Linked DNA regions of Mucilaginibacter paludis DSM 18603. Each later gene encodes a partner of the first gene's protein in a complex. Links are inferred from orthologs where the notes say so. Each region holds a gene or a part of one and is shown on either strand. Other genes may lie near its edges.

Region 1 (3,055 bases):
CGTACTTTTTTAATGTTATGTTCGTTTTCGTGATCGATAATTACAGAATCTATCAATTCTACAATTTTTTCCATCTCTTTTTCTTTTAAACCACGGGTTGTAATAGCGGCAGTACCAACCCTGATACCCGATGTTACAAAAGGCGACTTATCATCAAAAGGAACCATATTTTTGTTTACGGTGATATCGGCCTTCACTAAAGCGTTTTCGGCATCCTTACCCGAGATATTTTTGTTACGCAGATCAAGCAGGATCAAGTGGTTATCGGTTCCACCCGAAACGATGTTATACCCCAGTTTGGTAAATGCATCCGCCATGGCTGTAGCATTCTTTTTAACCTGCAATATATATTTCATATAGCTATCGGTTAACGCTTCGCCAAAGGCTACCGCCTTTGCAGCGATGATGTGCTCCAACGGACCACCCTGTGTACCAGGGAATACGGCCGAATCCAACAAGGCCGACATCATTCTCAACTCGCCTTTAGGGGTTTTTAATCCCCAGGGGTTTTCAAAATCCTGGCCTAACAAAATCATGCCGCCGCGTGGGCCGCGTAAAGTTTTGTGGGTGGTTGTTGTAACGATATGGCAATGCGGAAGCGGATCGGTCAATAAACCACGGGCTATTAAACCGGCAGGGTGAGAAATATCGGCTAATACCAGGGCGCCAACCTCATCGGCAACCTTGCGGATAAACGCATAATCCCAATCGCGCGAGTATGCTGAAGCTCCGCAGATAATCATCTTCGGTTTTTCGGCCAGCGCTGTTTTTCTTAACTGGTCATAATCAATTAAGCCGGTTTCTTTTACCACTCCGTAAAAAAACGGCTTGTATAACTTACCCGAAAAGTTTACGGGCGAGCCATGGGTTAAGTGACCACCGTGCGAGAGATCAAATCCTAATATTTTATCGCCAGGTTGTAAACAGGCCAGCATTACCGCAGCGTTTGCCTGTGCGCCAGAGTGTGGCTGCACATTGGCCCAAACAGCGTTAAACAATTGCTTAGCACGCTCAATGGCTATAGTTTCAATTTCATCAACCACTTCGCAGCCACCGTAATAGCGTTTTCCGGGTAATCCCTCGGCATATTTATTGGTTGCCACAGAGCCTGCAGCTTCCATTACTTGTTTACTAACAAAGTTTTCTGAAGCGATAAGCTCCAAACCTTCTTCCTGGCGTTCTTGTTCTTCAGCAAGTAAATTAAAAATTAGTTTATCTCTTTTCATTGCATTGATTAAATGCCGCTAAGGTAACCAAATTTTATTCGGCGACTTAAATTTTAGCGGATATCCAAAAATTATTGTATCCTAAACCGATCTGAATATCTACCAGTTCCTGTTGCAGCATCTCCAGTACGGCTAAAAAATTATAAACAAAATGCACCCTATTTTCCGAGTTTTTGGCTAATTGGCCAAAATCAAGCCTTTTATTAATATCAAGCAATGCGCCAATAGCTTTTTTCTGTTGCTCAATGGTGTAAGGGTATTGCACAACGGTATGTTTTACCTCCTGGCTCCGGCTGCGGTAACGGTTAATTACGCGGTGGTAAACGTTCATTAACTTATACAAGTCAAAACTCTCCAACTCTTCGCCGGGGGCCGCCAAACCAGCAACGGCTTCCATATCCAGGTGGATAGCGCCCCGCTTCTCCTGCATCAGGCGTTGCTCTTCCATTGGCTTCAGCTCCTCGCAAACCAGCTTAAATTTTTTGTACTCTATCAGCTTCCTGATCAGGTCCTGCTTCAGGTCAACCTCGTTGCCCTCTTCGTCAAGTTCATATCGCGGCAGCAACATTTTAGCTTTAATACGCATCAGGGTTGCGGCAACAAAAATAAACTCGCTGGCCAGCTCCATATTGAGGCTGTTCATCTGGTGAATATAATTCAAAAAATCATCGGTAATGCGGGATATTGAAATCTCGTGAATGTCCAGTTCATCCCGCTCAATAAAAAACAGCAGCAAATCAAACGGACCCTCAAACTGTGGCAAATGAATTTCAAAATTTTCTTCAACCATAACTCAACTCCCCAAAAATAAGCCATTTATATAAAAAACGGCATAAAAATACGGTTATAATAAATCGCCAAGATTTTATCATGGTTTTAGCAAGTAAATAACATAAATTTGTACCTTTATTTTACTGTACAATATTAAATGAAAGTATCTGCGGGAAATTTACTGCAACAAATAAACTATCCTTCTGATTTAAAACAACTTAAGGAAGAAGATTTAAAGCAACTTAGTCAGGAGCTACGCCAGTATATTATTGACGTAGTTTCGGTGAATGGCGGGCACTTTGGTGCAAGTTTAGGCGTTGTTGAATTAACCGTTGCGCTCCATTATGTTTTAAACACTCCCTACGACCAATTAATTTGGGATGTGGGGCACCAGGCCTATGGCCATAAAATACTAACCGGGCGGCGCGAAATTTTTGATACCAACCGTGTTCACGGCGGGATAAGCGGTTTCCCTAAGCGTGCTGAAAGCGAGTATGACAGTTTTGGCGTAGGCCATTCGTCAACATCCATATCGGCCGCCTTAGGCATGGCCGTGGCATCACAATACAAGGGCGAGACCGATCGGCAGCACGTTGCCGTAATTGGCGATGGCTCGATGGGCGCGGGCTTAGCTTTTGAAGCGCTGAACCATGCCGGTATTGAAAACTCAAACCTACTGGTGATCTTAAACGACAATAACATGTCGATAGACCCCAATGTGGGGGCACTTAAAGAATATTTAACCGATATATCTACCTCAAAACAATATAACCGTTTCAGGGACGATATAGCCAAAATGCTCTCCAAGATCTCGTCGATAGGCCCTGATGCCTTTAAAATGGCGCAGAAGATTGAGAAAAGCATTAAAGGTACCTTACTTAAAAAGAGTAATTTTTTTGAAGCCCTTAAATTCAGATACTTTGGGCCGATAGACGGGCACGATGTTGAACACCTGGTAAAGGTGCTGCAGGATCTGCGCGATATTCCGGGGCCTAAACTGCTGCATTGCGTAACCGTAAAAGGCAAGGGCTATGCCTTAGCCGAAAAGGACCAAACCA
Region 2 (3,063 bases), 1.3 Mb from region 1 along the record:
GCTTGCCGTTTAACGATTTGATCATCTGGTTGGCATCCGGCAAAATAAGGGTAAATGATGCAGGTTCGCCATTAACATAGGCAAACCAGATGAGGCTCTCGTCCATAATAGCCTTCATTTGTTTAAAGCTTTCCATAATGGTTGCTTTATTAATTGGCACAAAGTTTTCAAAGCTTTTCCAGGCGTCATTATAAATTTCCATAAAATCGCTGGCGTACTGATCAATTTTATCAGCCTCCAGGTGCTTAAATTCGTACCCTGGCTTTTTGGATACCCATTCGGCAATTTTTGTGAATCGCTCCGGGAAAGGTTTATAAACCTCAAGGTGATTGGTGATCTGCTGGTATTCGGTTTTAAAACCGTATTCGTCAAAAAAAGCCTTGTAGTAAAGTGGGTTATAATTCATACCGTACGATGGCACAGTGAAGCCTTCAACCAGCAGGCCCCAGAATTTGTCGTTTTCGCCAAAATTGATAGGCCCGTCCATAGCCTTCATGCCATTTTGTTGTAGCCATTCCCTGGCGGTGTCAAATAATTTAAAAGCGGCCGCCTTATCATCAATGCACTCAAAAAAACCGCATCCACCCGTGGGCTGCTCATAATTATAAGCTTTTTCATCGTTAATAAAGGCTGCAATGCGGCCAATAAGCCGGTTATCGCTATTTCGCAATACCCAGCGGGTACATTTTCCATGGCTGTGAAAATTGTTTTTAGCCGGGTTAAATACCGCTTCTATATCAATGTCCAGCGGGCATATCCAAACTTTATCGTTTTGGTATATCAGGCGCGCAACGTCTAAAAAAGCTTTTCTATCAGCTTTGGTTTTAACTTCGGTAATCATCATCCTTTAAAAATAAAAAAGCATTCGGCTTAAGCCGAATGCTTATATTTTAATATGTTGTAAATTTTTTAAAAATCTTCTTCTTCTTCCAATCCATCAAAGCGATCATAAGAACCCAGGTCGTCAATAGGCTCATCAAATTCATCATCGTCGTCATCATCGATAAATTTATTTTTAGGTTTAGCTGATGCCGCTTTGTCGGTTCCTTTTTTGGCTGGTCCAGTACTTGCACTTGTCTTTTTTGCCGGTTTCTTAGGGGTTTCCATTGAAAAATAGATTAGCGTTGTAATTGTGTTATCTTAATTTAAATTTACTAAGAAATAGAATAAGTAAAGTTTTTTTTTGATTTTTTTTAATCAATGATTTTCGACATTGCTTACTTCAAAAATAACGAAAATGATTTTAATGAAAAAAACGAATGAAAATTATTCTGATTGATCGCCAACGCTGGAGTTGTCTGGCGCAAGTTCTTTTAATTGAGGTAATTCATTGATGTGGTTAATACCAAAGTAATCCATAAAAAACTCACTTGTTGCATAAATAATAGGGCGGCCAATGCTTTCGGCCTTGCCTGCAATGGTGATTAATTCCTTTTCAAGCAATTTTTGAATGGAGTAGTCGCAGTTTACTCCACGAATTTGTTCTATATCCAGTTTGGTTACCGGCTGCTGGTAAGCAATAATAGCCAGGGTTTCTAAAGCGGCCTGGCTCAGCTTCTTTTTAGAGCGCTGTAGCTGCAGTTGCTTAATAATAATGTGGTAATCCTTTTTGGTTAAAAATTGGTAGCCGTTATTGATGTTCACCAGTTCGATAGCAAAATCGGGCTGCTGATACTTTTGACGGATATTTTGTATGGCCCCTTTTACTTCGTTTTCCGAAAAATCTTGCTCAAAACTTAATTGCAGGCAATAAACTATTTCTTCCAGCCGGATGCTGTTTTCTGAGGCGAAAATCAACGCTTCAATATATAGGTCAGGTTTTTCCATTTGTCGCCATAAAAGTAAAAAGTTTTTTGATCATAGCGATAGCTCATTTAAAGGCTGATTTTTGGAAAAAACAAGCAATATATAAATTTTTTTAAAATAAAGTGTAACGTTTTTTGATTAAAGTGGTCTTATGGATATATTAAATAAAATAAAAACAACAAGTATCTGATTTTCAAAAAATTACAAATATGAAAACAACAATTTTATCAATCGCAACAATACTCTTCTTAGTATTTTCAGTAAGCAGCAAAACTTTTGCAGCAAGTAAAAATAACGATGCCACCACCATGTTATCGGGCATCAGCCACATTAACCAAATTGAAGTTCATGGTAACGTTGAGCTCTATGTTACTTCCGGCGTGAGCGACAAGGTAAAGGTATACGATACCTATTATAACCAGAATGCTTTGGTGCAGGAACAAAATGGCGTGCTTCGCATTTCTTCATACAAAGCCGAAAAGCTGGTAGTTTGGGTAACAGCGGAGGATTTACGCTCTGTAACGGCTTACGATAATGCGTCAATTAAATCATTCGGTAAATTTTCCGGCATCGAGTTCAGCCTGAACCTGAATAACAACGCGAGCGCGCAATTTGACATGGATTGCTACAAAACCAATATTATATTGAATGATAGCGCTAAAGCCGACATTGTTGGTAACGCTACCCAAAGCTATATGGTGATCAACCATTCGGCCACTGTGAACACCACTAATTTTACAGCTGAACAGTTTACTCAAAAACGACTGATAGCGGCAGTTGCTGCAAAGCAGGTAAGTGATGAACTGGCGTTCAATTAAGGAGCAAGCACTCCCATCACATATTAACAGTAAAGCTGTCTTTTTTATACAAGACGGCTTTATTTTTTTTATATAACTAAATGGTGTAACTTCATTCAATAATAACACGTCTGACTAAAGAAAAATAGAATGAATAGAATATACGTTTTTATGGCGGTTATAGCCGCATCTGCCATAGTTGTACTAAGCGCTTGTAATGGCTTTACTTGTAAAAAAGGTTCAGGAAAGCAAATTACCGAAACGCGTAAGATGGCTGATTTTTCGAAACTGGATATTTCTGGCGGATATGATGTAGTGATCAAACAGGATACCGCAGAATCACTAAGCATAACCGCTGATGATAACCTGATGAAATATATCAAAACAGAAGTAAACGGTGATAAATTACGGGTTCATTCAAGTGGCAATATATGCAGTACGGGCAAGTTTGTAATCAATA
Region 3 (4,268 bases), 3.2 Mb from region 1 along the record:
TTATTAAGAGCTTCTCTCCGAGCGTCATTGCGAGGAACGAAGCAATCTCTACCCAGGCAGAGCGGTCATGCTTATTCGTTCTGTATAGTTTAGAGATTGCTTCGTCGTTCCTCCTCGCAATGACGATCGGGTAGTTGAGGTAAGAAGCTGACTATGAGCAAACTGCCCATCGTCATTGCGAGGTACGAAGCAATCTCTACGCAGGCAAAGCGGTCATGCTTATTCGCTCTGTATAGCTTAGAAATTGCTTCGTCGTTCCTCCTCGCAATGACGATGGGGTACGAAGCTGATTAATTATAAGCAAACTTACACCATCTCCAAACCTTAGTCCGCCAGCTCCCGCATGTCAACGGGTACCACCCTTGATATCCCTTGCTCTACCATAGTTACGCCGTAAATAATATCGGTACTGGCGATGGTTCGTTTGTTATGCGATACGATGATGAACTGCGAATCTTTGGAGAATTTGCGGATGATGTTGTTGAATTTATCAATATTGGTATCATCAAGAGGGGCATCCACCTCATCAAAAATACAGAAGGGGGCAGGTTTTAACAGATATAACGAAAATAGGATAGCCGTAGCGGTGAGCGTTTTTTCGCCTCCGGATAATTGATTGATGGAGAGCGGCCGTTTGCCCTTGGGCTTGGCGATGATATCAATGTCAGATTCCAGGGGATTATTAGGGTCGCTCAATATCAGGTCGCAGGAATCTTCCTCGTTAAATAACGAGCGGAATACCTTGATAAAGTTCTCGCGCACCATCGTGAATGCCGACATAAATTTTTCTTTAGCCGTGTCGTCAATCTCCTGTATGGTAGCCAGCAGGGACGACTTGGCTTCGCTCAAATCTTTTTTTTGCGCCTGGATAAATTCGTAACGTTCGCTCATCTCTTTGTAAGCCTCTACCGCCATCGGGTTAATGGCCCCAAAATCGTCCAGCTGTTTTTTCAGCTTTTCGGTTTTATCGCGAAGCTCAGACTCTGTTTCGTCGGCGGGTACTTCGGCATCTAACAGATCCTGGATATCCACATTAAACTCAACCGAAAGGCGTTCTTTCAGGGCATTCAGTTCGAGCTTTAAGTTGTTCTTTTTATCCTTCAGTTCATTCTCTATTAACTCGGCGTTATCCTTGTTCCTTCTTAACGTACTGATTTCATTTTCGGCCTGGGTAATATTGCCGCGGAAAGTATAATACTCCTGCTCGGCCTGCTGGGCCGCCTTTTCCAATTCCTCACGCTGACTGTACATTTCAAGCAGATCCTCATCCGAATGATCGGATTGCTTCATATTTTCCTGTATCGCTATCTTTACGATATCCAGCTCGGCATTATTTTTTTTAATCCGTTGGTCCAGCGTTTCCTGCTGTATCTCGCGGTATTCCAGATCTTTCACCAAACCCGAAACTTTATTTTGCTGCTGATGGAAACCTATATTTTGCTGATTATACCGGTTGGACTGTACCGACAAACGTTCCGATAATTCGGCAAAGGCACTTTGCTTTTCGAGCATCAGTTCGCTCTGCGTTTGCTTTTGCTCCTTCAGGTCGGCCAGGGTGGGTAATAGCCGCTGGGTTTCATCGTTAATACTGGCTATTTTGCGGGCAATATCATCCTTGCGGTTACGGCTGCTTTCAATAAAGGTTTGGTATTGTTCCCGCCGTGTTTTTACGGTCACCATTTCGGTATTCAGCCGGTTAATCTCCTGCTGTTTCTGGTTAATCTCGTTTGTTTTGCCCGATCCCTTTAAAGCCGTCAGCTTGCTTTGCAACTCCTCAATGCGGCTTTTATATTTGGTGATCTGGGCTTCGTGCGTTTTAATTTCTTTGGCCAGGTTCTCCAGGTTTTTGGCCCGGCCTATCCGTTTACCCTCAAACAAACCCACCGAACCACCGGCCATGGTGAGCTTTGATTTACTGAACTTGCCGCTTTTGCCCAATACAATAATGCCTTCGGGCAATATATCGCTGTTTAGCTGGCCTTCGGCCTGATCGGCAACCAGGTACACGTTCTTTAACAAATAATTACACAGCGGCGCATAACGTTTTTCAACCTCAACCACATCCAATGCCGGTATCCAGTTTTCAGGCTGAGCAAAAGGTATCGGCGCATATTCGGCTGGGTAGTTGCTCAGTATAAAAAATTGCGCCCTGCCCCTGGCCGAGTTGCTCAACAGGTTAATGGCGCTGATGGCTTCGTTATAATCCTCTACCACATAGTGGTTCATCAGGGGTTCCAGGTAGTTCTCTATCGCTACGCGATATTCTTCTCGGCAAAAAAGCACATCGCTAAATAAGGGCGCGTTGCGTGCCCATTCGCTGTTCTTCTTTAAAAAGCGGATCGATTCGGGGAAACCTTCCAGGTTATCAACCAAACTCTTGGTGAGGTTATATTCGTTTTGTTTGGCGTCTACCTTACGGCTTTCTAATGTCAGCGTATCCTTGGTATTGCCAATCTCTATTTCAGTATCTTTAATTTCTTCGCGCAGTTTGGTTTCAAAATCAACCGCGGTTTGATGTTCGCGCTCTAACGTTTCGGCGCGGGTTTCCAATTCGGCAATAACCTGGTTAAAATGGCTTAACTCGGCCTCCTTATTGGTGGCGTCTTCCATGTTGCGCTGGCTTTCCTGCTCAAGCGCTTGCTGCTGGATCTGTAAAATATCCAGGTCCTTTTCTGTTTTGTAGATCTGGTTTTGCAGCCTGTTGTTAATATTACTGATCTCGTCCAGCTCACTTTTGCCGTAAGCCTGTTCCTGCCGCGCTTCATCAACAGCCTCCTTTAAATCGGCCAGGCTATCTATCAGGGTTTGCAGCTTTTCTTCTTCCTGCAGCTTCTCTTCCGACAGGCGCTTAATATTATACAGAATATGGTTTAGCTGGTTGGTATCGCGCTCAAGCTCATCAAGCAAACGGGTTTCTTTATCCTTCTGAAACTTAAGCTGTTCGTTCTTAATCTTTTTCTCACTTTCGTAAGCCCTTATTTTAGCCACGTACTCATTAGTAGCCTTTTGCTGCGTAGCCAGGTTTTTCTCTTTGGTCAGGCTTTCGAGCTTTTGTTTTTGCAGGTCGGCCTCCAGCACATCAATATGCCTTACAATGTCGCCCTTTTCAATCTGTTGCTTTTGTTCCAGATCCTCAATCCGCTTCAACGATTCGCTGAAAGATACGATGCGGAAGGAGGCCAGCATAATGCTCAGCGTTTTATATTGCTCTTTTAAGCGGTAATAGCGCTCGGTTTTTTTGGCCTGGTTCTCTAAGGTTTTTAAATTTTTCTCTATCTCGAATAACAAGTCCTCCACCCGCTCCAAATCGGCCTCCGTTTCTTTGAGCTTATTGAAGGTTTGTTTTTTGCGAAGCTTGTATTTGGATATGCCCGATGCCTCTTCAAATAGCGTACGGCGGGAGTTTTCTTTGTTGGAGATGATCTCCTCGATCATCCTCAGCTCGATGATAGAGTACGAATCAGAGCCTACACCAGTATCCAGAAACAGGTCAGTAATATCCTTTAAGCGGCATTGCACATCGTTAAGGCGGTATTCGCTTTCGCCGGTACGGTAAAGCTTGCGGGTTAAGGTAACCTGCGAAAACTCGGTAGGTAAAATATTTTTGGTATTATCAAACGTGAGCGAAACTTCGGCCAGGTTGCCTGGCTTGCGGCTTTTACTGCCGTTGAATATCACGTTCTCCATTTTTTCGGAGCGGAGCATCCGCGTGCTTTGCTCGCCCAAAACCCAGCGGATGGAGTCGACTACGTTTGATTTTCCGCAACCGTTTGGCCCAACAATGGCGGTTATCCCTTCGTTAAAATTGATGGTGATTTTATCCCCGAAACTCTTAAAACCCTTAACTTCTAAACGTGTAAGCTGCATTATTATCTAACCAGTACAAAAAAAATCATTAAATTATCTGTCTGATCAACAACGAAAATCAATCTCTGCAACTGGTAATATGCAACAGAAGCCTTTTCGCTATCGCCCAAGAGAGTAACTCTAATTCAACCCGTAAATAGGCCATATTAACTTACTGATAACCAGTACTTTTATTCCGTCCAATTTACCAGTAGTAAGCCCCCCCGCCCAATCCTCCCCGCGAGGGAGGCTTTAAAAAAGTCTCCCCTACCGGGGGAGATTTAGAGGGGGCTATTTTTCCGGCCGCCTGATTCCCTACTTATAAATGACAACAGAAAAAATGTTAGTATCAGGTTTTGAAATTAATCAATTGCTTTTGTTTAATTAAATAAAACTTTTATTAGATAATTTTACGTGATAAG

What was found.
Region 2: MUCPA_RS20835 (region 1) and scpB share a complex: the UniProt entries of both Bacillus subtilis proteins name them as parts of the cohesin-like complex. The link is inferred for Mucilaginibacter paludis DSM 18603 from one-to-one orthologs.
Region 3: the proteins of MUCPA_RS20835 (region 1) and smc are in contact, whole or in part, in a crystal structure (PDB 3ZGX), measured with the Bacillus subtilis proteins. The link is inferred for Mucilaginibacter paludis DSM 18603 from one-to-one orthologs.

What each region holds. Positions count from the first base shown.
Region 1 is NZ_CM001403.1:4,922,916-4,925,970, reverse strand. The notes cover bases 145-3,042. They hold MUCPA_RS20835 (segregation and condensation protein A), read right to left. Parts: upstream 2,017-3,042; coding sequence 1,273-2,016; downstream 145-1,272. Other genes in these bases: dxs (1-deoxy-D-xylulose-5-phosphate synthase), read left to right, coding at 2,155-3,042; MUCPA_RS20840 (serine hydroxymethyltransferase), read right to left, coding at 145-1,226. Also shown: more of MUCPA_RS20840, read right to left, coding at 1-144; more of dxs, read left to right, coding at 3,043-3,055. UniProt on the Bacillus subtilis protein: Participates in chromosomal partition during cell division. May act via the formation of a condensin-like complex containing Smc and ScpB that pull DNA away from mid-cell into both cell halves.
Region 2 is NZ_CM001403.1:6,173,357-6,176,419, forward strand. The notes cover bases 48-2,953. They hold scpB (SMC-Scp complex subunit ScpB), read right to left. Parts: upstream 1,828-2,953; coding sequence 1,267-1,827; downstream 48-1,266. Other genes in these bases: MUCPA_RS25895 (hypothetical protein), read right to left, coding at 48-844; MUCPA_RS25900 (hypothetical protein), read right to left, coding at 910-1,107; MUCPA_RS25910 (GIN domain-containing protein), read left to right, coding at 2,016-2,624; MUCPA_RS25915 (head GIN domain-containing protein), read left to right, coding at 2,754-2,953. In the rest of the region: more of MUCPA_RS25895, read right to left, coding at 1-47; more of MUCPA_RS25915, read left to right, coding at 2,954-3,063. UniProt on the Bacillus subtilis protein: Participates in chromosomal partition during cell division. May act via the formation of a condensin-like complex containing Smc and ScpA that pull DNA away from mid-cell into both cell halves.
Region 3 is NZ_CM001403.1:1,751,610-1,755,877, forward strand. What follows is about bases 125-4,235. They hold smc (chromosome segregation protein SMC), read right to left. Parts: upstream 3,868-4,235; coding sequence 325-3,867; downstream 125-324. UniProt on the Bacillus subtilis protein: Required for chromosome condensation and partitioning.